DNA from 2 places in the Actinoplanes sp. NPDC051859 genome. Region 2 is predicted to be linked to the other one. Evidence: riboswitches for the same ligand, from Rfam matches in the RefSeq annotation. Region 2 holds a riboswitch; the other holds the start of a gene.

Region 1 (11,954 bases), on a different contig from region 2:
TCCTGCGTGAAGCCGGTCGCGGTGACGGTCAGCGCCCGCCGGGTGGGGAAGCCCATGTCGGGCAGGGAGAGGCAGCCTTCCTCGTCGTCCTGGTCACCGACGAAGTCGGACAGAACCGGGTTGACCAGGTGACCGACGTGTCCACCCACGTTGTAGGAGAAGACGCGCAGGTTGACGCCGATCTGGGGGGCGGCGACGCCGGCACGCCCCGGCACCCGGACGGTGTCTTCCAAGTCGGCGACGAGCTGCCGCAGGTCGTGATCGAAATCGGTCACGGGCACGGAGGGAGTGCGCAGCACGGGGTCGCCGAACAGCCGGATGGGACGCACAGTCATGCGGCCGACCCTACCCAGGTGGGACGCAAGCGGCGGACCCTACCCACACGGTGGCCGGTCCTCACCGGCGGCGCCCGGCCCAGCCAGGGCGGCGCGGATCGGGGCGGCCTTGGCGGCGGCCTCCGCGACCTCGGCGGCCGGATCGCTGTCGATGGTGATGCCACCGCCCGCCCACAAGTGCACGCGGCCGCCGGTGACCGCGACCGTGCGGATGGTCAGGCCCAGGTCGACATGGTCCGGGCCGATCCAGCCGAGCGCACCCATGCCGGCGCCCCGCCCGACCGGCTCACACGCGGCGATCACGTCCAGGGCGGCCAGCTTCGGTGCGCCGGTCACCGAGCCACCCGGGCAGACGGCGCGCAGCAGGTCCGCGAGGCCGAGATCACCGTCAATCGGGGCGGACACCTCGGACTCGGCCTGCCACAGCCCCGACCAGCGGCGGACGGCGAACAACTCGTCCACCCGGACCGGGCCGGTGCCGGGCAGCCGGGACAGGTCGTTGCGCTCCAGGTCGACGATCATGACGTGCTCGGCCCGCTCCTTGGCGGAAGCCAGCAGCTCCCGGCGACCCACCGCCGTCGCCGGGCGGGTGCCCTTGATGGGCCGGGTCACCACCCGGCCGGCACGCACCTCCACGAGGGTCTCCGGCGAGGCCGTGGCGATCACCCAGTCCCGCCCTGTCAGGATTCCGCCATAGCGCGCACCCGGCAGTTTCGTCACCCGCTGTAGGGCCACGCCGGGATCGCCCGTATACGGGGCGCTCGCATGCCCGACGACGTTGACCTGATAGACGTCACCCCTTCGGATGGCGTCGTGGACCGCCCTGACCGCGTTGGCATGCTCCCGGGCGGACCAGGAGTCCGTCCAGGGCCCCAGCGACCACGTCGGCTCCGATGACTCCGCGTCACCGTCCGGCAGCGCCGCGAGAGCCTCGCCGGCGACTTCCGCCGGGTCGGTGTGGCGGTAGAGAACTGCTACCACGTCGGGGATTTCGGGAACCGGCGTCGGCTGTCCCACCGCCCCGCCGGCCATCACCGAGCCGGCGGTCGCCGACACGTAGAGTGATGATCCACAGATCGTCCCCGCACCGTTCGGGTGAGATGCCTCAGCCGAACGGCCCAATTTTCGCACCGGCAGTCCGTTGGAGGACAGCCACGCTGACACAAGCTCAGCGGGGTCACCACCGTCACTCAGATACCACTCGAACCGTGATGACGGACGGTGACTGCGCTGGCAGGAGGCCGGAGAACCCGGTGGAACGGCTGGCGCGCCTGTCGCACAGTGGTCGTATCCGCGGCCGCCGTGGAACATCTGAACAGTGGATTCGCTCAATGGGGCACCGTCACTCGCTCCAGCGGGACTCGTTCCGATGGGAGTAGTGTTCGCCACCGTTGATGTGAAGCTCGACACAACAAGCAACCCGGAGACTTCCGATGTGCCAGCACCGAACCCCCTGCCCTTCCGCCGCCGCCATGGACCGCGAAGCGGCCCGCATCGTGGCTACCTTCCCTGAACAAGGGTGGAGCCTGCTCTGCAACGGCGTCATCCTGTTCGAGGACACGGGCGAACTCCTGCCCGACGGCAGCAAGATCGAACCGCACCGCGGCCCCGCCCGACACGCCCTCGCCGCCTGAGCCTGCAGCACCCTTCGCGACCACCGCGAGGGCACCGCGGCTCAGGCCGGCGCACCCGCGCCGGCCTGGACACCGCTCAGTCTTCGAACGCCTCCGGCGACGGGCACGAACACACCAGGTTCCGATCCCCGTAGGCCCCATCGATCCGCCGCACCGGCGGCCAGTACTTCGCCGTGGCGTCCACGCCCGCCGGGAACCCCGCAAGCGACCGCGGATAGGCATGCGACCACTCGTCCGCTGCCACCGCCGCCGCCGTGTGCGGGGCATGATGCAACGGATTGTCGTCCCGCGGCCACTCACCCGCCGCCACCCGGTCGATCTCACCCTTGATCGCGATCATCGCGTCGCAGAACCGGTCCAGCTCGGCCAGATCCTCGCTCTCCGTCGGCTCCACCATCAACGTGCCGGCCACCGGGAAAGACATCGTCGGCGCGTGGAAGCCGTAATCGATCAACCGCTTCGCCACGTCGTCCACCGACACACCCGTGGCCTTCGTGATCGGCCGCAGGTCCAGGATGCACTCGTGCGCGACCAGGCCCTCGTTGCCCGCGTACAGCACCGGGTAGTGCTCCCGCAGCCGCGCCGCCACGTAGTTCGCCGCCAACACCGCCACCGCCGTGGCCTGCGCCAAGCCGTCCGGACCCATCATCCGCAGGTACGCCCACGAGATCGGCAGAATGCCCGCCGAGCCGTGCGCCGCCGCCGACACCGCGTGGTGATCGCCCGGCTCGAGCGGGTCACCCGGCAGGAACTCCGACAGGTGCGCGCGCACCGCCACCGGACCCACACCCGGGCCGCCGCCACCGTGCGGGATACAGAACGTCTTGTGCAGGTTCAGGTGCGAGACATCCGCGCCGAACTTGCCCGGCCGGGCAAAACCGACCAGTGCGTTCAGGTTCGCGCCGTCCACGTACACCTGGCCGCCCGCATCGTGCACCTTGCCGCACAGATCGGCGATGCCGCGCTCGTACACGCCGTGCGTCGACGGGTAGGTCACCATGATCGCCGACAGGGCGTCGGCGTGCTTGGCGATCTTCGCGTCCAGGTCCGCCAAGTCCACGTTGCCGTTGTCGTCACAGGCCACCACGACCACCCGCATGCCCGCCATCACCGCACTGGCCGCGTTCGTGCCGTGCGCGCTGGACGGAATCAGACACACGTCGCGGTGCTGCTCGCCACGCGACCGGTGATAGCCCCGGATCGCCAGCAGACCCGCCAGCTCACCCTGCGAACCTGCGTTCGGCTGCACACTCACCGCGTCGTAGCCGGTGACCTCCGCCAGCCACGACTCCAACTGCGCGACCAGAGCCTCATAGCCCGCGGTCCGCGACGCCGGCGCGTACGGGTGGATGTTCGCGAACTCCGGCCAGGTCACCGGCTCCATCTCGGTCGTCGCGTTCAGCTTCATCGTGCACGAACCCAGCGGAATCATGCCCCGGTCCAGCGCGTAGTCCCGGTCCGACAGCTTGCGCAGGTAGCGCAGCATCGCCGTCTCCGAGTGGTGCGCCGAGAACACGGGATGGGTCAGGTATTCCGTGGCCCGCGCCAGCGACTGCACGCCCGACTCCGCGGCAGCCGCCGGAGCCGCACCGAACGCCGCCAACACGTCCGCCAGCACCGCCGCCGTCGTGGTCTCGTCACACGACACCGACACCCGGTCCGCGTCCACCAGACGCAGATCAATACCGGACTCGGCCGCCGCAGCCACCACCGCGGCCGCGCGCCCCGGCACCACCGCGGTCACCGTGTCGAAGAACGCCGCATGCGCGACCTGAACACCCGCCGCCGCCAAGCCACCGGCCAACGCCAACGCCTGATCGTGCACCCGCTGCGCGATCGCCTTGACACCGCGCGGGCCGTGATACACCGCGTACATGCTTGCCATCACCGCGAGCAGCACCTGCGCGGTGCAAATGTTGCTCGTCGCCCGCTCGCGACGGATGTGCTGCTCCCGCGTCTGCAACGCCAACCGGTATGCCGGGGCACCATCCGCGTCCCGCGACACCCCCACCAGCCTTCCCGGCAGCGACCGCTCCAACCCGGCACGCACCGCGAGGTAGCCGGCGTGCGGGCCACCGAAGCCCAGCGGCACACCGAACCGCTGCGTGGTGCCGGCAGCGATATCCGCGCCGATCTCCCCCGGCGAACGCAGCAGCGCGAGGGCCAGCAGATCCGCCGCCACCGTCACCAGAGCGCCCGCGGCGTGCGCCCGCTCCACCAGCGCAGCGTGGTCACGGACCGCGCCCGACGCGCCCGGGTACTGCAGGTGCAGACCGAAGAACTCCGCCGGCAGGTCGTCGCCCGCGTCCAGATCCACCAGGCGCACCTCGATACCCAGCGGCTCCGCCCGGGTCCGCAACACCGCGAGGGTCTGCGGCAGAGTGTCCGCGTCCACGGCGTACACCGGGCTCTTGCTCTTCGACGAGCGGCGGGCCAGCGTCATCGCCTCCGCCACCGCCGTGCCCTCATCCAGCATCGACGCGTTCGCCGTCGTCATGCCGGTCAGATCCGTCACCATCGTCTGGAAGTTCAGCAACGCCTCCAGGCGCCCCTGACTGATCTCCGGCTGGTACGGCGTGTACGCCGTGTACCACGCGGGATTCTCCAGCACATTGCGCTTGATCACCGCCGGCGTGTGCGTGCCGTAATAGCCCAAGCCAATCATCGACGTGGACACCGAGTTGCGCCCGGCGATCTCGCGCAGCTCAGCGATCGTCTCCTCCTCGGAGGCCGCCGCCGGCAGTGCGAGAGTGCCGTGCCAGCGGATCACCTCAGGGATCGCAGCATCCATCAGCGCCTCGAGCGACGCGTACCCGATCGCCTTCAGCATCTGGGTCTGCGCGTCCGAATCGGGACCGATGTGGCGGAATGCGAACGTCATGGCGGCTCCAGAGGGCTACTGAGGTCGACAAACAACCTCCCCCTCTGTCATACCCACGAGCGCACTTCAGAGTCGCCTGCCCCCGCGGTCCTTTTGCCTGAGAGGTTCCGGGGAGGATTTGCCCCTTCGGCGCCGCCGGCGAACCGGCAGTCTCTCCCGCGTGGGTGGTACGGCAGGGACCAACCTACCAGCGCCGTCTCCGTGATCACCCCGCCCTAGGCTGTCGGTGTGACCTATCCGCCCCACACCATCCTCGCGGTGGTGGTCGGCTCCCGCGCCTACGGCCTCGACGAACCCGGCTCCGACTACGACCGGCGCGGCATCTTCGCCGCTCCGACCCGCGACTTCTGGCACCTCGACAAGCCGCCCACCCATCTCGACGGGCCCCGCGAGGAACAGTTCTCCTGGGAGATCGAACGGTTCTGCACCCTCGCCCTGCAGGCCAACCCCACCGTGCTCGAAGTGCTCTGGTCACCGCTGGTCGAACACGCCACCTCCGACGGCCATGAGCTACGCGCGGCGCGACACGCCTTCCTCTCCCGCCGCCTCGCCGACACGTACGGAGCGTACGCCCGCGACCAGCTCAAACGGGTCGCCGCCCGGCAGTCCCGCACCGGCGAAACAAACCACAAGCAGGCCATGCACATGATCCGGCTGCTCCTGGCCGGCGCTCACGTCCTGCGCACCGGTGAGGTCCTGCTCGACGTCACCGCACACCGCGACCGCCTGCTCACGATCAAATCCGGTGGAGTGGACTGGGCATCCGTGGTCTCGTGGTCCGACGAACTCCTGAACGACTTGGCCGACGCCCAGGCCGCCAGCACACTGCCGGACGAACCCGACCGGGCCACCATCGACACGCTGCTGACCGGCGTACGGGAAAGGGGTCTGCGGTGACCATCGACGTGCCCACCTGGGCCGCGGAAGCCGCGGTCCTGCCCTACCCCACCGTCTTCGTGACCGTCAGCGGCGCCCACCTGTACGGGTTCGCCTCCGTCGACAGCGACCTCGACCTGCGCGCCAGCCACCTGCTCCCCGCCGACGAGGTAGTCGGGCTGCGCACCGGCCCCGAGACCATCACCACCGACACCTGGCGCGACGGTGTCGAGCTCGACGTGGTCAGCCACGACCTGCTCAAGTTCGCCCGCCTGCTGAACAGCCGCAACGGCTACGTCCTCGAACAGCTGCTTTCCCCGCTGGTCGTGGCGACCTCCCCCGTGCACCAGAATCTGATCGCGCTCGCACCCGAGCTGATCACCCGGCACCACGCCCACCACTACCTGGGCTTCGCGGCCACCCAGGAGCGGTTGTTCGCGAAGACCGGCGAGCTCAAACCGGCCTTGTACACGCTGCGTGTCCTGCACACCGGGCTGCACCTCATGCGGACCGGCGAGGTGATCGCGGACCTGTCCGTGCTGAGCGATCTGCCTTACGTACCAGAGCTGATCGACAGGAAGCGCGCGGCCGAGCACGGCAGCTTTCCCCCGGCCTTGAGCGACACGGTGGCCGCGGACGTCGCTCGGCTGCGCGCCGAGCTGGAGGCGGCCCGGGACTCGTCGATGCTGCGCGCGCTACCGGAACCGGCAGCGGTCGAGGAGCTGCACGCGCTGGTGGTACGTGCCCGACTGGCCGGGTCAGTCGGCGAAGCCGTCGTTTGAGGGTTAGCGGGGTCTCCCCGCGTACAGCATCCTAGGAACCTAGGGGTTAATCGTCCAGGCGGTTGGCGGTCTACGCTAGTTGTCATGTCCACCCGCACGGCCGACGCTCCCGTCGTCCACCTGGCCCGGCCGCACCGGCCCGTGCTGGTCGCTGGCACGCTCGCCGAGCTCACCGGGCCGACGCGTGGACTCGTAGAGCTACCTCTGCGCCTCTGGTGGCATCCACACCGGGCCTTCGACCTCGACCAGCACACGATGCTGCTCTGGATGTATGAGAACGTGCTGCGCGAGGCCGTCCGTGTCGACGAGTTGCGCAATCACCTCGACGGAGCCACGCTCCTGCTCGTGTGGCCCGAACTGAACCTCCCCCGGGGCGTGCGCGCCGCGTGGGAGGCCCGCCACCCCGCGCTGCGCCGGGCCGCGCTCGCCAGCTGACGCGGCAACCGGGCCGCAACCCGACCGCACCCGGTTTCGCAACCGATGGTCCCCACCCTTTCCCGGTGCTCATGAACCCCGGCGATGTGGTCCTCGACCCGGCCGCCGCCCACCCCGAACTGGCCACCCTGCAGGTCGCTCTGGCGAACCGGGACTGGGCAAGCTGCCGGGCGGTGCTCGACGCCGCAACGCCGGACGCCCGCTCCCTGTTGTTGCGCTGGGCTACCGACGACGGGACGGCCGGCGACTTCGCGCACGCGCTGTGGGGTTCCGACGTCACGGATAGCACCGCCGCGGCCCTGCTGGCCCTGCACCTCATCCGGGCCGGCTGGCAGATCCGCTCCGGAGCCTGGGCCACGGACGTCGGCCGAGAGCAGTTCGACCGCTTCCACGAGCATCTGCGGCGCGCCGAGGGGATCCTGATCGACGCGACCGCGCGGCAGCCGAGAGACCCGGCGCTGTGGACCGCCCGGCTGACGACAGCCCGCGGCCTCCAGCTGGGCCAGGCCGAGACGCGCCGCCGCTACGACCGGCTCGTCGCCGCCGACCCGCAGCACCTCACGGGTCAGCGGCAGTACCTGCAGGGTGTGTGCCCGAAGTGGGGCGGCAACTGGGATCACCTGCACAAGTGGGCGTGGGAGGCCATGCTCGCCGCGCCGCCCGGTGCGCCGCAGGGCGTCCTGGTCGCCGAGGCGCACCTGGAACACATGCTCGACCTCGACAACAACAACCCGACGGCCGCCCGCGCCTACCTCAGTGACATCAGCATCCGGGATGCCGTGCACCAAGCCGCGCACCGGTCGGTGTGGCACCCCAGCTTCCGCCGGGACCCGGGCTGGGTCGACACCGCAAGCACCTTCGCGATGGTGTTCGCCCTCGGCCGGGACCACACCTCCGCCGCGTCCATGTTCGCCATGCTCGGTGATCTAGCCAGCGAGCGTCCCTGGAACCGCCTGGAGGACGACGTCGTCACCACGATCCACCGGTACCGACGCGCCGCGCTGGCCTCCGGAGCCGTCCGATGATCGCCCGGAGCGAGATCGGCGGTGTGCCAGTTCTGCACGGCCCGACCACCGGCCCAGCCCGGACCGGACTCGTGTTCCGGGTCGGCTTCGCCGACGAACCGCTGACCCGCCGGGGCATCACCCACCTGATCGAACATCTGGCATTGTCCCCGCTGGGATTCGCCGACTTCCACTACAACGGATCCACCGGCACTGAATTCACCTCCTTCCATATGACGGGTACGCCGAGCGAACTGGCCGGATTCGTCGACGGCGTCTGTGCCGCCCTGCACGACCTGCCCCTGCACCGCCTCGACACGGAGAAGGACATCCTGCGGGCCGAGGCGCACTCGCGGTCGCACAGTGCGCACGAGCCGCTGGCGCTGTGGCGGCACGGGGCCCGGGACCACGGCATGGGTGCGTACCCGGAGTGGGGCCTGTCCGCCATCACCGCGGACGACCTCCGCGACTGGGTGGCCCGCTACTTCACCCGGGACAACGCCGTGTTGTGGGTAGCCGGCGACCAGGTGCCCGCGGACCTGCGGCTGAGCCTGCCGGGCGGCACGCGGCGTCCGTCGCCGGCGCCGTCCTCCGCGCTGCCCGTCACCCCGGCCTGCTTCGGCGGACCCGCTGGCGTCGTGGGCTGGAGCGCCGTGGTGGACCACGAGCCGGCCGGCATCGTCTTCGCCGACCTGCTGCAACGGACGATGTTCCGGACCCTGCGCCAGGAAGCCGGCATGTCCTACGCGGCGCACACCGACTACCAGCCGACGGGTACGGACACCGCCCTCGTCACCGCGCTCGCCGACTGCCTCCCGGACCGGCAGGGTGCCGTGCTGGGCGCGTTCGTCGACGAACTCGCGGCGCTACGGGTCGGCCGGATCGACCCCGCCGACGTCGAGGCGGTGATCCGCAAGCGGCACGAGGCGATGCTGCTCGCGGACCGGCAGGGTGACCGGCTGCCCGAGCAGGCGCGCGCGCTGCTGGCCGGTCGCCCGGTGACGCCAACCGAGACCGTCTTGGCGTCGCTTGCCGAGGTCAGCCCGGACGACCTCACCGCGGTCGCGCAGCAGGCGACCAGGACCGGCCTGCTCATGACGCCGCCGGAGTCCACCGGCACGTGGGCCGGGTTCACCGCGGCGCCCACCACGTCGGATACCGCGGTGACCGGCTCGCCGTTCGCCGCGCTGGAGGATCCCGCTGTCCGCCTGATCGTCGCCGCGGACGGGGTCAGCCTGGTGAAGGGCAACCACCGGATGACCGTCCGCTTCGCCGACTGCGCCGTCGTCCGCGCCTGGCCGGACGGTGCGCGCCGCTACGTCGGCAACGACGGCATCATCGTCACCGTCGAACCGACGCTGTACCGCGACGGCGACCATGCCGTGTCCCGACTGGACGCCCACTGCCCGCCGGCGTTGCGCGTCGACGAGGCACCGCGGGAACCCGACGAGATACCCCGGCCCGATCCCCGGGCCGCCGCGAGTCGCCGGCCCACCCCGCGGGCGTCCCGCGAAGGGACCAGCAACCGGACGATGAGCGTCATCGTCGCGGTCCTGCTCGGCACCGCCCTGCTTCGGGGCCTGGTCGTGGTCCGCCGGCAGTTCGTCGAGGACGGCACCACCGCCGGCCTGATCGGTCTCGCCACGGTGATCGTCCTGATCGGCGGTGCCGGGCTGCTCTGGCACCGCTGGGGCCGCTTCCGGGTGCGATAGCCGGGCGCGGCGGGCCCTCAGTGCGGCCCCACCGCCACGATCCGGATCGCGGCGGCGCCGGCCTCGTCGCTCTCGGCGAGGTCGATCTCGGCGTCGATGCCCCAGTCGTGGTCGCCCTCGGGGTCCTCGAAGACCTGCCGGACCTTCCACATCGTCGGGCCGGCCTCGATGTGCAGGAAGGCCGGGCCGCGGGCTGCCGGGCCGGTGCCGACCACCGGATACTCGGCGTAATAGTCCTCGAGGGCTTCGATCCAGCGGTCTGTGGTCCAGCCGGACTGCGCGTCCAACTCTCCCAAGTCTTCGGCGCGGCGCAGCGCGAACAGTTCCACGCGGCGGAACAGGGCGTTGCGCACGAGCACGCGGAAGGCACGCACGTTGCGGGTGACCGCCGGCGGCTTGTCGTCCAGCGGCGACGGCTCGGCGACCTCCGCGCCCGGGTTGCGCAGGCGCTCCCACTCGTCGAGCAGGCTGGAGTCGACCTGCCGGACCAGCTCACCCAACCATTCGATCAAGTCCGTCAATTCTTCGGTACGCGCGTCCTCCGGCACCGTCTGCCGCAGCGCCCGGAACGCGTCGGCGAGGTAGCGCAGCACGAGACCCTCGGAGCGGGACAGGCCGTAGAAGGAGACGTACTCGGTGAAAGTCATCGCGCGTTCGTACATGTCGCGGACGACGGCCTTGGGCTTCAACTCGTGGTCGGCCACCCAGGGGTGTCCCCGTCGGTACGTCTCGTAGGCGCCTTCGAGGAGCTCGACGAGGGGCTTCGGGTAGGTGACCTCTTCGAGCAGCTCCATCCGCTGGTCGTACTCGATGCCTTCGGCCTTCATGGCGTTCACCGCTTCGCCCTTGGCCTTGAACTGCTGGGCCGAGAGCACCTGGCGGGGGTCCTCGAGGGTGGACTCGATGACGGAGACGACGTCGAGGGGATAGTCCGGCGATTCTTTGTCCAACAGCTCGAGGCAGGCCAGCGCGAACGGCGACAGCGCCTGGTTGAGGGCGAAGTCGAGCTGCAACTCGTCGACCAGCCGGTACGTGCCCTCGGACTTGGCGATCACGCCGCCGGCGAGCAACGCCCGGGCGATGGCGATCGTCCGGCGGATGTGCTTGCGTTGGGCGGCGGGCTCCTCGTGGTTGTCGGTGAGCAGGTGCCGCATGGCGGCGAACGGGTCGCCGCCGCGGGCCAGGACGTTGAGCAACATGGCGTGCGAGACCTGGAAGGACGAGGTGAGCGGCTCGGGGTCGGCCGCGACGAGCCGGTCGAAGGTGGGCTGGCCCCAGCCGATCGTGCCCTCCGGCGGTTTCTTGCGCACCACCTTGCGGCGCTTCTTGGGGTCCTCGCCGGCCTTGGCCAACATGCGCTCGTTGTCGATGACGTGCTCGGGGGCCTGCACGATGACGGTGCCGAGGGTGTCGAAGCCGGCCCGGCCCGCCCGGCCGGCGATCTGGTGGAACTCGCGGGCCTTCAGCAGCCGGATGCGCACGCCGTCGTACTTGGACAGGCCGGTGAACAGCACCGTGCGGATCGGGACGTTGATGCCCACGCCGAGGGTGTCGGTGCCGCAGATGACCTTGAGCAGGCCGGCCTGCGCGAGGGTCTCGACCAGGCGGCGGTACTTGGGCAGCATGCCCGCGTGGTGCACGCCGATGCCGTGGCGGATGAGGCGGGTCAGGGTCCGCCCGAAACCGGCGGTGAACCGGAAGTTGCCGAGGGCGGCGCCGATCGCGTCCTTCTCAGCGCGGGTGCACATGTTGATACTCATCAGCGACTGCGCCCGCTCCAGCGCGGAGGCCTGCGTGAAGTGCACGATGTACACGGGTGCCTGCTTGGTGGTGAGCAGCTCCTCGATCGTCTCGTGCAGCGGCGTCATGGCGTACTCGAAGAGCAGCGGGACCGGCCGCTCGGCGTTGGCGACCACGGCGGTCTCGCGGCCGGTGCGCCGGGTCAGATCCTCGACGAAGCGGGTGGTGTCGCCGAGTGTCGCCGACATGAGGACGAACTGCGCCTGCGGCAGCTCGATGAGCGGCACCTGCCAGGCCCAGCCGCGGTCCGGTTCGGCGTAGAAGTGGAACTCGTCCATCACGACCTGGCCGACGTCCGCGTCGGCGCCCTCGCGCAGGGCCAGGTTGGCGAGGATCTCCGCGGTGCAGCAGATGATCGGCGCGTCGGCGTTGACGCTGGCGTCACCGGTCAGCATGCCCACGTTGTGCGCGCCGAACTGGGCGCAGAGGGCGAAGAACTTTTCCGACACCAGGGCCTTGATCGGCGCGGTGTAGAAGGTGGTGCGCTTGTCGGCC
Region 2 (11,954 bases):
CTCGTGAGCACGGGCCCGAGGAATGGGGACGCCGGGCGATGAGTTTCGATCGGCTTCCGCCCACCTACCGCGGGCACGGCGTACGCATCGCGGTGATGGGGTCGGGGGTCGACGGTGGTCGGCTCGGCGCGGCCGAGGGCGTCATGTCCGGCATCAACGTGGTGGGCCAGGATGAGAAGTCGTGGGATCAGGACGCGGTCGGCCGGGTCACCCACTCGGTGGCGCTGCTCGCCGGCTGTGACGGTGACCAGGCCGGCGGGCTGGCGCCCGAGGCGGAGGTGCACGTCTGTCGGGTGCTGCCGGGGCGGTTGAGCGATCTGCTGGAGGCGATCGACTACTGCATCGCCCAGGAGGTCGACGTCATCGATCTCGGCGTGTACGCGGACGGGGCGTCGGGGCTGTTGGCGCACAAGGTGGCGGAGGCGCGGCAGGCGGGGATCTTCTGTGTGGCGGCGGCTGGTGACACCGGTGGGCCGGTCGCGTTCCCTGGTTCGCTCGCGCCGATCTTCACCGTGGGGGCGATGGGGCAGCTGGGGACGTACCCGCAGGAGAGTCACCATGCCATCCAGCCGGCCGGGCTGCCGACGCCGGACGGCTTTTTCGCGGCCCGGACCAGCTGCGCCGGTCCCGAGGTGGATGTGTGTGCGCCCGGCGTGGCAGTCATTTCCGCGGTTGGCCCGCAGGGGCGGGCGGCGTTCGATGGCACGGCGGTGGCCGCGACACATGTTGCTGCGTTGGCGGCGTTGGTGCTGGCCCATCACCCGGACTTCCGGTACGGCTTCGGCAGCCGGCATCCGGGTCGGGTGGACCGGCTCGGTCAGCTGATCAAGGCCAGTTGCCGGCCGTTACTGGGCGTCGACCCGTACCGGTGTGGCGCGGGTCTGCCGGATGCTGCTGTGGCGGTCGGGCTGATCCCGTCCGTCCCGCTGGCCCCACCGGCTTCCCAGGTCACGGCGATGCGGGCTGCCGGCTATCTGCTGCCGGACCTGGACGACTGACGCTTTTCCCGGTGTGCGGGACCGCTGGGCGGACTCCGGTCCGCCCGGCGGTTTGTCATGTCCGCCGAGATTCGCCCAGCCTTGCCCTGGGTTTGACTGCCGCTTGAGACGGGGTTGAGGTAGCCCGCCGAACTATCCCCCTGACAGCGACGGAGTGGCCGGCAAGCCGGTCGGTGAGAGGACAACACAGATGCAGCTCGGCGGAACGAAGATGCTGGCGGTGGCGCTGACGGTGACCGGCGGAATCGCGATCAGCTCCGGCGTCATGTGGCAGGCCTCCAGCGCGGCCTTCACGGCGAACACCGGCAACGGCGCGAACAGCTGGAACGCCGGCACGGTGGCCCTGAGCGACGACGACAGCAACGCGGTCATGTTCAGCCCGACCAACCTGCGGCCCGGCTCGACCGGCGACAAGTGCATCACGGTCTCGTACTCGGGCACCTTGTCCTCCACGGTGAAGATGTACGGCACCGCGGTCTCCGGTGGCCTGGCCCCGTACATCGACATGGTGGTCGAAGAGGGCAGCGGCGGCGGCTTCGGCAGCTGCACCGGCTTCACCCCGACCGGTACCGCGTACACCGGCACGCTGAGCAACTTCGGCACCACCAAGAACAACTTCGCCAACGGCGTCGGCACCTTCGCCCCGTCCGGTGCGGGCCAGAGCAAGACCTACAAGATCACCTACACCGTCAACGCGGGTACGCCGGACGCCCAGCAGGGTGGCTCCGCGAACGCCTCCTTCACCTGGGAAGCGAACAGCTGATCATGACTGTCATGTCCGTACCGGCCGGATGGGCCGGAACCCAGCCGTCCCCGGTGGGACAGCGCAGTCGCCGGAACTTCGCCGGCCTCCCCTCGCTCCTGCTCCGGCTCGTTGCCATCGCGATCCTCGCGGGTGTCGGCGCCCTCGTCGCCTGGAGCTCGGTGCCCGCCCTCTGGGGCTGGACCCCCGTCGCTGTCGTCAGCGAGTCGATGAGCCCGAACCTGCACCGCGGCGACGTGGCCATCACTTCCGCCCCGCCGGAGAACTGGACGCCGATCGTCGGGCAGGTCGTGGTCGTGCCCGACCCGCAGCACCCCGGCAACACCCGCATCCACCGCATCAGCGGCATCGACGAGAACGGCATGCTGATCACCCGCGGCGACGCGAACGGCAGCGACGACAGCTTCCGTACGGCGCCGGACAAGGTCGAGGGCATCGGCCGCCTGCTCATCCCCGGCGTCGCCCTGGCCACGCTGGACCTGCAGGAAGGCGACCCGGCGATGTTCGTGCTGCAGACCGTCGCGGTGCTCGGCGCGGTAGCCTTGGTCCTGCGCCCGGCCCGCAAGCCGGAGTGATCCATCCGCCGACTTGACGGCCCGCGACGCGGCTCCTACGGTCGGCGCATAACTCAAGATCGCGCTGCTCGAGCCCTGGCGGGAGAGCACCCGGCCCGCCGGGACGCCGAAGGAGCAACTCCTCCCCGAGAATCTCTCAGGCCCAGATACCGCCACGGCGAGGCGACTCTGGAAAGTCGGGACCATCCTTCGGTCCCGCACCCACGGTGCAAACCGCCTGACGGCGGTGAAGCTCTCAGGTAGAGATGACAGAGCGGGGAGGGTCATCTGCGACCAGGGAGCCCTGTCATGGCGGTCAGCGCCTTCGACCTGTACTCAATCGGGATCGGCCCGTCGTCCTCGCACACGGTCGGCCCGATGCGCGCCGCGCGCAGATTCGCGGCCGCCCACCCGGACGCGACCCGGGTGCGGGTCGAGCTGTTCGGCTCCCTCACGGCGACCGGCAAAGGCCACGGCACCGACGGCGCGATTCTGCTGGGCTTGGAAGGTGCCGACCCGGCCACGATCGACCCCGACCGGGCCATCGTCCGGATCGAAGAGATCGGTACGGACGGCAAGCTCTTCCTCAACGGCACCCACCCGGCCGCCGTGGAATTCGTCCGGCACCGGCGCAGCTTGCCGTTCCACCCCAACGCCCTGCGACTGAGCGCCGACGACGGCGCCGAGCAGACCTACTACTCGGTCGGCGGCGGGTTCGTGGTCGAAGAGGGTGCGAGTGCCGACCCGGACACCACAGTGCTGCCGCACCAGTTCACCACCGGTGACGAGCTGTTGCAGGTCTGCCGCCGGGAGAGCTTGTCGATCTCGGACGTGATGCTCGCCAACGAGCAGTCCTGGCGCAGCACCGCCGAGATCCACGACGGGTTGCTGCACATCTGGTCGGTCATGCGCGGGTGTGTCGAGCGCGGGTTCCGTACGCACGGGGTCCTGCCCGGTGGCCTGCGGGTCCGCCGCCGCGCCCCCGCCTTGCACGCCGAGCTGATCCGGCGTCCAGAGACCGACCCGCTGCACGTGATGGACTGGGTGAACCTGTTCGCGCTCGCCGTCAACGAGGAGAACGCGGCGGGCGGCCGGGTGGTCACCGCCCCGACCAACGGCGCGGCCGGCATCGTCCCCGCGGTGCTGCACTACTACGACAAGTTCGTGGCCGGCGCCAACGACGAGGGCGTGGTCCGCTTCATGCTGACCGCCGCCGCGATCGGCATCCTGATCAAGGGGAAAGCCTCGCTGTCTGGCGCCGAGGTCGGCTGCCAGGGTGAGGTCGGCTCGGCCGCGGCGATGGCGGCGGGCGCACTGTGCGAGGTGCTCGGCGGCACCCCCGAGCAGGTGGAGAACGCGGCGGAGATCGCGCTGGAGCACAACCTCGGGCTCACCTGCGATCCGGTCGGCGGCCTCGTGCAGATCCCGTGCATCGAACGCAACGCGATCGCCAGCGTCAAAGCGATCAACGCGGCCCGGCTCGCCCTCAACGGCGACGGCGACCACCGGGTCAGCCTGGACACCGCGATCCGGACCATGCGCGACACCGGCCGCGACATGTCCAGCAAGTACAAGGAGACTTCCCGCGGCGGGCTCGCGGTCACCGTCGTGGAGTGCTGAACCCGATAATCTGCACCGGTGAAGGTGAAGCCGAACAAGCGTCAACTCGTGATCGGCGGCGGGGTCCTGCTCGTGGTGCTGGCGGGCCTCGCGATCGGCCGTTCCGCCCAGGAGCCGGGGCCGGGCACCCTCGACGACGCGGCTGCGCGCGCCTGCACCGCGTTCGCCGAGGGCCAGCGAAACGCCGATTCCAAACAGGCGCGCCTGGCGCTCGCCGACGAGGTCGGCAAGTGGTCGGCGGACAGCGACAACGACCGGATCGCGGAGCGGGCTGTCGCGATCGGCCGCAGCGCAAACGGCACCTCGACCGCATGGAAAGCGGACGCTACCGCCTTCACCCAGGCCTGCCGAGACGCCGGCTGGCCCACGTCAAAAAGCTGACCACGCCACGCTGGGCCGCCCGATGGCCTAGCCAGCGTCGAAGGGCCGGCCGGGGCGTCGGTCAGGGGCGGCGGGCCGAGCCGGTGATGCGGACCGGGACCGTGAAAATGGCGTCGCGGCAGGCTTGGTCGGCATCGGCCGCCATGCGCAGGGCGCCGGGCACGGTGAACACGGCCACGTCGTTGCGGCTGACCTCCCACTGCACGGGCAGCTCCGGCCTGGTGAAGTCGACGCCGTGCCGCGTGCAGCCGTTTTCGCGGTGCTCGTCGTCGGCGATGATGTTGCCCGAGCCGGGTGCGACGGAGGTGACCCGGATGGCGAAGTCGTTGTCGTTCGAGACGGTCACGGTCAGGTCGCCAGTGCCGCCCGGGGTCAGCGGCACGTCCAGGCTGGTGCGCCCCCGCAGACCCATTTCCAGGTACGCGCCCGCTCCGGCCGCTGCGCTCTGCGATCCGGTGATTTTCCAGTACGTCCACATGGCACCGGCATTGACGATCACGGCAGCGACGGCCGCAGCGACCAGAATGCTCCGGGTGCGTGGATCGAGTCCCCGTGTGCGGCGCGGTGCGGGTGTGGTGCCGTCGGGGTCCGCGACGGCGGCCGGCGGCTCTTCGGTGTCCTCCGCTCGGTCCTCCGCAGCGGGGCGTTCACTGCTCAGGACGGCTCGCCTCATGAGTCCACACCGGCCTTGGCGGCGGTGCTGACAGGGCAGGGCGTCGCGGTCGGGGCGAGCCGTCTGCGGGACGTACGCATACGGGGCTTCCTTCTGCGCGGTGGCGGGTGTTCCAACCGGGTGCCGCCGGTTCGGCACGGGGGCCGCTGAGCGGTGACACCACCCTGCCCGATTCGCCGGCGTGCCGAGATCGGCGTTCCGTCTGGCTTTGTCCGCGCATGACTCAGTGAGGACGGCCGGTACGGCCTAATTCCTCCGGGGGAGCGACCACCGCAGATGGATCTTCGACAGCCTGGCGGCCACTGCTGCGCTTCTCGGGTTGACCAGCGGCGACAGCGTGGTTAACACCAGGAACCCGGGGAGGCAAATCCGAGTGGTTCTGGGAAAACGCCTTCATCTCACGCGGCATCCGGTGACCCGTGGCCGCCCACCTGAATCGTCGCCCGCCGGATCGCTCGACCGCATCGTCTGGCGGTGCACAGCGGACTGCCGTTCGGCCGACCCGGATCGGTGCCCGTCGCACAAAGCGAGGCTGGCTGGATCGGTGCCCGTCGCACAAAGCGAGGCTGGCTGGATCGGTAACCGTCGTAGAAAGCCAGGCCTGCTGGATCGGTGCCCCGTCGCAGAAAGCCCTCTGCTCGGCCTAGGTCTCAGCGGGTGTGGGAGCGGCGACGTCGACGGCCGGCGGGCTTGGCTTTCGGGTCGGGCTGGATGCGGCGGCGGGCGTGGCCGACGAGGTGGGAGCGGTCTTCCGCGGGGGGAGTGAAGTCGGTGCCGGTGGCCGGGTCGTGCCGACGCTTACGGATGGCGAGGTCGAACATGGAGTTGGAAGCCTGGTCGTATCCGTTGCGGTAGGCCAGGTCCCGATCCAGTCCCTGCTTGTACCACTGGTGGATGCGTCCGGCGGCGTATCCGCTGGCGATGACGAAGGCGAGCGCGAACAGCGCTTGGATGATGCTGTTGCCGGGCACGGTCATGACTTCTGGTGTTGCCTTCCGTGGGTCAGACGTGGTGGTGCAGCAGCCGTTCGGCGTGGATGTCGACGGCGGTGCGCTCGGGGAGTTGGTGCAGGGGGACCACCGCGCGCACCTGGGCGGGTGCCACGGGCCGGGCCGGGGCGGGGGTGACTTCCACGGCGTCGCTTGCGTGCGAGCCGCTGGGCAGGGACCCGCTTGCGGTGGGGTTGATGCCGACGGGGTGGTTGCGGACGGCGAGCTGGAAGAGCGTGTGCGACGCCTGGTTGTAGCCCTCGCGGAAGGCCACGTCGCGGTCGAAGCCGTGCCGGTACCACTGGTGCACTCGCCCGGCCACGTATGCGGTGAAGATGACCATGGCGACCGAGAGGGCGAGCTGAAGTGCAATGGAACCGGTTGGCGTCATGGTGCAAATGTTATTAGTTGCCCCCGGTGAAGTAAGCCCTCTGTAACGGCAGTGCGGACCTACTCCCGGCGCCGCGATTTGACTGTTTGTTCAGGGTGTTTTGGCGTGACACGGCGACATTTTCATGAACTTCGACGGTCGCCTACTCAACGGCCGGGGAAAGCGTTTCTTTCTCATTTTCTTCTGTAGGCGCTGGACCGCTGGAACCGACCGGCGGCGGCACCGATTCCTCGACCGGTGCACTCTCGGGCGGCTCGGGCGGCACGATCACCGGCGCTGACGACGGCACCGGGACATCGGGTGAGGGGCCAGCCGGCGGGGAAACCGTGCCGGGCGCCGGTGCGACCGCGCTGGTGCTGGGGTCTACACCCGGCACTACCGCAGTTCCGCCTGGGCCGGGCGTGACGACCACCCCGTCCACCACGATGGGCTCGGCCTTGCCCGGCAACAGGAGCTGCTGACTGGCCTGACTCGGCGTCCCGGTCCAGAAACGACCGTGGGTGGCCACGACGGTGTACGTCACGAGATAGCCAGCTGGCGGGAGCAGGTCGACGCAACCGCGCCGCGGCGCCGGGACGTCGCAGGCGATCTGCCGGATCGGACCCAGGTTGCGGGTCACCACATAACGCTGGACACCGACGGACGGAGTGATTTCGACTCGGCTCCAGGTGATCCGTGGACCACGGAGGATCCGACCGCCCGCGTCGACCAGCGCCGGTCCGCTGGGCAGGACCGCGTTCGGTGCGTCCATGCGGGGGATGCTCGCGGCGTGCACGGTGAACGTGGCCCTGTCGGCGTTGACGTCCCAGTCGCCGTACGCGGCGACGCCGGTCCCGATCACCAGTGCGGTCGCCGTGCCGATGTACGGCAACGGCGACCGCAGGAGACGCGACGTGCGGGTACGGCCGGGCCGTGGCGTCACCGCGCGGCCACGGCGTCGGCGGTGACAGCCACGGTGAAGGTTGCTTCCTGGCATGCGTCCACGACGGTGTTCGGCATGCGCAGCGGCACCGAGCCGGCCTGCCGGGTGCTTCGCGCGTCGAGGCGGGCGGGCAGCGCCCCGGTGTATTCCTCGACTTCGAGGTTGGTGGCGTCGGGCGCGCAGCCTGGCTTGCTCGTGGCGGTGAGGCGGGCGTGCATGCCGGTCACCAACAGGTCGACGCCGGAGGAATTCGCCAGGGTCAGGACCAGTCGACGCCGGGCGCCGGGAACGAGGCCGTCGACGGCGGTGCCGCGTACGGTGAGGATCGGCACGGAGCCCGCCACCACGCTGAGGGTGAGCTGCTGATCGGTCGAGGTCTGGTCGTGCAGGGCGGCGCCGAGGCTGGCCGCGCCCACGACGGCCGCGGCGGCGGCCACGGTTTTGTGCCAGCGGTGCACGGGGGTAACTCCTAGACGGGCGAGGGGTGGGTCAGGAGGCGCTGCTCAGGCCTTTGGCCGTGACCGGGATCGTGAACGTGGCGCCCTGGCAGGCGCTGTCCGAGCTGTTGGTCATCCGCAGGCCGCCGGGCACGGTGAAGACGCCGATGGTGTTCTTCGGGACCTCCCATGACACGGCCAGCACATCAGCGCTAACGATCACTCCGGTCTCGAGGCAACCGGCGTCGCGGTGTGCGGCGTCCGCCGTTACCTTGCCGTCGCCGGGGCTGATCGAGGTGATGCGGACCGGGAAGCCGTTGCGGTTGGTGACCGTGACGGTGAGGCCGGCCGTCGCGCCGGGATATAGCGATTCGCTGTTGTCGGAGCGGCCTTGCAGCTCGAGCTCCACCGCGGATCCTGCCACGGCCACACCGGTGCCGGCTCCGCCGAGCTTCCAGTATGCCCAGGCCGCGCCGGCGTTGACGATCACGGCGGCAGCGGCGGCGGCGCTGAGGATCGCCTTGCCGCGACGGTTGAGCTTGCGCATGCCAGTCCTTTTCGGTCTGAGGGCATCGGGGGCCGGCGGCGACGGAGCGAGGGCGGCGTGACCGCCCTGCCCCATCGCCGTGCTCACGCCGCCGCGCTGACGGCGTCGAGGTGGACGTTGAACGTGAACGGTGCCCCCTGGCAGGCGTCCGCCGGGTCCGCCTTCATCTGCAGCGGACCGCTCCACGCGATCTGCGCGGTCGCCGGTTTGTCCTCGCTGCCCGCCGGCACGGTCGCCTTGGTGGGCAGGGCCGCGTCGTTGACGACGTCGACGTTGGCGCTGGCGTCGCAGCCCTGCTGGGTCGAGTCGAGCTGGGTCAGGTCGATGTTGGTGATCTTCACCGGGAAAGCGTTGCGGTTCTCCACCGTGAGCAGCACCGTGGTCGGGTTGCCGGGCGTGAGCCCGCCCGCCGCGAGGCCCGCGCTGGTGACTTTGAGGGTGACCACCGAACCAGCCTTGGCCTCGGCGGTGCCGGAGCCGGTGAGGCTCCAGGCGGCCCAGGCGGCACCAGCGGCGCCCACGGCGACCACGGTGGTGACGACGACGGTGGTGGACCGTCTGCTCAGTTTGCGCATGTGCGCTTTCCTCCTGCGAAGACATGAATGTGGCTCCGGCCGCCGGGACACGGCCGGAGCCACGGGGAATGAACTGCCTGCGCCCTCCGGTGGAGGCGGAAAACGGGCGCGGCACAACATTCCCGGACCAAGGGCAGAAACGTGATCGGATGTCCGTTCGGCATTACCGCCGGATGTAATCCCGCTTCTGCGCTCACCGGGTTAACCCGTCCGGGGTACGGCGCCGCATCCGCAGCATCGATCGTCGATGCGCTTTCGCGCTGTCAACGCTTCGATGAACGTTGTCACCAGCGAGAACATGCGGCTACCACCTTTCTCGGGAACTCTTCAAATCGGTGTCGGTCACGCTGTGCCGCCAATCCCCGTCACCGGGCGGGGTGACGGGGACCGGCGGAACCGCCGGTGCCGGGAGGACGCGGCGGGTCCGCACCGTCCCGGCCGTCGAAGGGGGGCGTTTCTGCGACGGCCGGAGAACGGTGAGGCTCTTCACTGGACTATCGTTTCGTGGCACGGGCCCTCGGCGTTTTCTGGCCGCCGAGGGCTCGCCCGATCCGCAAACGCGCCACGACACGGTTCGCGGATCCTCTTCACTTTTCTTCTTTCTCCATCACCTGCCGGGTTCGTAAGCCGCAGGTGTTTTGGGGAGACGCCGTCGCTTCGCAGGTAGGACGGCGTCTCGTAGTAGAAAACGCTACGGGGACGCCGGCGGAGATCGGGCCTTCGTGCGGCGAATTCCAGGTTTTGATCAACGTGCTGGGACCACTCGGATTAGCCCGAGAGAGTGACGTGAGCGCGGCTCGTCGGAAACGACGCCGGCCCGCACCTCGCAAGAGGTACGGGCCGGTGCCTTCCAGCACGTGCGGTCAGCTGTGCTGACGCCGCCGCATGGTGCGCCGGGTGACGACCGTGCTGCCAGCCAGGGCGAGGACGCCCAGACCCGCGACAGCCAGCCACGCGCCGTTCGAGTCGGCCGGGCTGCTGGCCGGGGTCACCGCGGTGCCACCGATACCCGCCGGGCCGCCGGCCGTGAACGAGGCACGGCGGATGTTCCAGCCGCCGCCCTTCTTCTTGTCGATCACATACACGGCGGCGGAAGCGCTCTTACGCGAGTTCTTCCCCTTGGCCGTGATGATCAGGACGCCGGCCGCGAAGGCCTTCAGGTTGTACGTGAACTTGCCGTTGCTGTCGGTGCGCACCGTGGAGACCTTGATGGTCTTCCACTTGGTGGAGCCCTTCTTGCGGAAGGTGACAGTGACGGTGACCTTCTCCTTCTTGGCGTACTTGCGGCCCGTAGCCCGCACGGAGACGCCGTACTTCACCACGCCCTTGTTGACCACCAGCGACGGCGGCGGCGGCGGGTAGTGCACCTTCGGCGTGGCCGATGCCGCGGTTGCGGTGAAGGCCGTCAACCCCAGGCTCATCGCCAGTGCGGCGATGACCGAGGTGAGAAAAGCGATAGCCCGATTGCGGCTCATTGCTGCCTCTTCCAGATTTTGTGATTAGCCCTCGACGTACAACGGGCCAGGCCCGTTCTCGTTGCGATGTCAGCCCTTTCGGGTGCACCGGGCTCTGTCGCGACCCTCCGGCGCTGGGCCGGGGTCGCCCGTGGCTCGATCGCAGGCGGCGGGCCGCCGGTGGTCACACCGACGACGCGGTCTGGTTCGAGTCCGGTGCCGGCTCCACCTCCTCGCCGTCGAGCGTGGCCCCCACCATTCCGCCGCCGGTGGGGCTTTTAGTCTGGGAATGACGACCCGGGTAATACCGTTGCGGCATTGCCGAACAACGATCGAGAAATAGCCCCGACAACAATGCGGTCATCGACTCGGACCGGGTTGTTCCGCGCGGATTCCCGGCGGCGGGCAGCAGTCGTCGGGTCCCGGCCGTAACCGGCCTGACCAGGCATTTCGCGGTGCCATGTCGGCCGTCGCGGAAATCATGCTGCCTCTTCCGGGTGAAATCTTCCACGTCGTCGGAGTTTCTGCTCGGTGAACCATCATTGGAGGCGCTATGCGCCGTTATCCGTGATGAGCCCCGGTTGCGCGCGGGCTCGTACGGGACAACGCGTAACCGATGACCGAATACATGCGCAGTTCGGGCCGATGAAGGTGACCGAATGGCGGATACCGGGACACGAATAGAGGAGGCAACTCGATGGACCTGCGCGATTACCTGCGCGCCGTCCGGAAGCGATGGTGGCTGGTCGCAGGAGCAATCGCGGTGTCGGTCGGCGTTGCCGTCGGCGTCACCCTCCTCACCCCGCCGACGTACGCCGCCTCCGTCACGTTCTTCGTGAACACCCGCGGCACCGAGGTGACCCAGGCGTTCCAGGGCGGCCAGTTCGCCCAGCAGCGAGTCAAGTCGTATGTGGACGTGCTGACGAGCAACCGGCTGGCGCAGTCGGTCGCGGCGGCGGATCCGGCCGGCTTGGCCGCCGAGGATATTCAGAAGCAGATCGCGGCGCAGGTCGTCCCGGATACCGTGCTGGTGCAGGCAACGGTGACGGATACGAATCGTGCTCGGGCCTTGCAACTGGCCCAGCGGCTGGCCGTGGAGTTTCCGGCGTTGATCGGCAAGCTGGAGACGCCGCCGGGTTCGAAGTCGCCGACGGTGGGCGTACAGATCATTGCGGAGCCGAAGCTGGCAGATGCGCCGGTGTCGCCGCAGCCTGTCCGCAATGTGGGCCTGGCTATTGCTCTGGGTTTGATTCTCGGGGTGGGGGCCGCGGCCCTGCGCGAATCATTGGACAGCACTATTCGATCGCCGGAGGCGTTGAATGCGGCCGCGTCGGCGCCGGTGCTGAGTGCGATTCCGTTCGACCGCAAGGCCGACAAGTCGCCGCTGATCACTGAGGGCAGTGCGCAGTCCACCCGGGCTGAAGCAATGCGTCAGTTGCGGACGAACCTGCAGTTCGTGCACGTGGACCGGCCGTTGCGCAGCCTGGTCGTCAGCAGCGCCCTGCCGGGTGAGGGCAAGTCCACCACCGCCTGCAACCTGGGCATCGCGTTCGCCGAGGCGGGCAAGCGGGTCATCATCATCGACGCTGACCTGCGGCGTCCCCGCATCGCCGAATACCTCGGCCTGGAAGGTGCGGTCGGGCTCACCAA

The links. Region 2 has a riboswitch for glycine ahead of ACIA1L_RS20455 (L-serine ammonia-lyase). Riboswitches for the same ligand answer to the same signal wherever they lie in the genome.
Region 1: it holds a riboswitch for glycine, as region 2 does, so the genes downstream of both, gcvP (aminomethyl-transferring glycine dehydrogenase) here and ACIA1L_RS20455 (L-serine ammonia-lyase) in region 2, are expected to answer to the same signal.

Annotation. Positions count from the first base shown of each region.
Region 1 covers NZ_JBITBX010000005.1:479,636-491,589, forward strand. The annotation lists gene ACIA1L_RS16245 (peptide deformylase) at 1-335, opposite strand, end outside; gene ACIA1L_RS16250 (chorismate-binding protein) at 375-1,646, opposite strand; gene ACIA1L_RS16255 (DUF5999 family protein) at 1,769-1,969, shown strand; gene gcvP (aminomethyl-transferring glycine dehydrogenase) at 2,046-4,850, opposite strand; glycine riboswitch at 4,926-5,019, opposite strand; gene ACIA1L_RS16265 (DNA polymerase beta superfamily protein) at 5,079-5,747, shown strand; gene ACIA1L_RS16270 (DNA polymerase beta superfamily protein) at 5,744-6,508, shown strand; gene ACIA1L_RS16275 (hypothetical protein) at 6,593-6,943, shown strand; gene ACIA1L_RS16280 (hypothetical protein) at 7,015-7,968, shown strand; gene ACIA1L_RS16285 (M16 family metallopeptidase) at 7,965-9,659, shown strand; gene ACIA1L_RS16290 (DEAD/DEAH box helicase) at 9,677-11,954, opposite strand, start outside.
Region 2 covers NZ_JBITBX010000007.1:355,682-367,635, reverse strand. The annotation lists gene ACIA1L_RS20470 (S8 family serine peptidase) at 1-998, shown strand, start outside; gene ACIA1L_RS20465 (hypothetical protein) at 1,189-1,761, shown strand; gene ACIA1L_RS20460 (S26 family signal peptidase) at 1,773-2,336, shown strand; glycine riboswitch at 2,406-2,498, shown strand; gene ACIA1L_RS20455 (L-serine ammonia-lyase) at 2,625-3,935, shown strand; gene ACIA1L_RS20450 (hypothetical protein) at 3,954-4,316, shown strand; gene ACIA1L_RS20445 (hypothetical protein) at 4,378-4,989, opposite strand; gene ACIA1L_RS20440 (hypothetical protein) at 5,640-5,966, opposite strand; gene ACIA1L_RS20435 (hypothetical protein) at 5,992-6,369, opposite strand; gene ACIA1L_RS20430 (hypothetical protein) at 6,512-7,291, opposite strand; gene ACIA1L_RS20425 (hypothetical protein) at 7,288-7,749, opposite strand; gene ACIA1L_RS20420 (hypothetical protein) at 7,781-8,275, opposite strand; gene ACIA1L_RS20415 (hypothetical protein) at 8,359-8,850, opposite strand; gene ACIA1L_RS20410 (hypothetical protein) at 9,714-10,325, opposite strand; gene ACIA1L_RS20405 (hypothetical protein) at 10,489-10,815, opposite strand; gene ACIA1L_RS20400 (polysaccharide biosynthesis tyrosine autokinase) at 11,002-11,954, shown strand, end outside.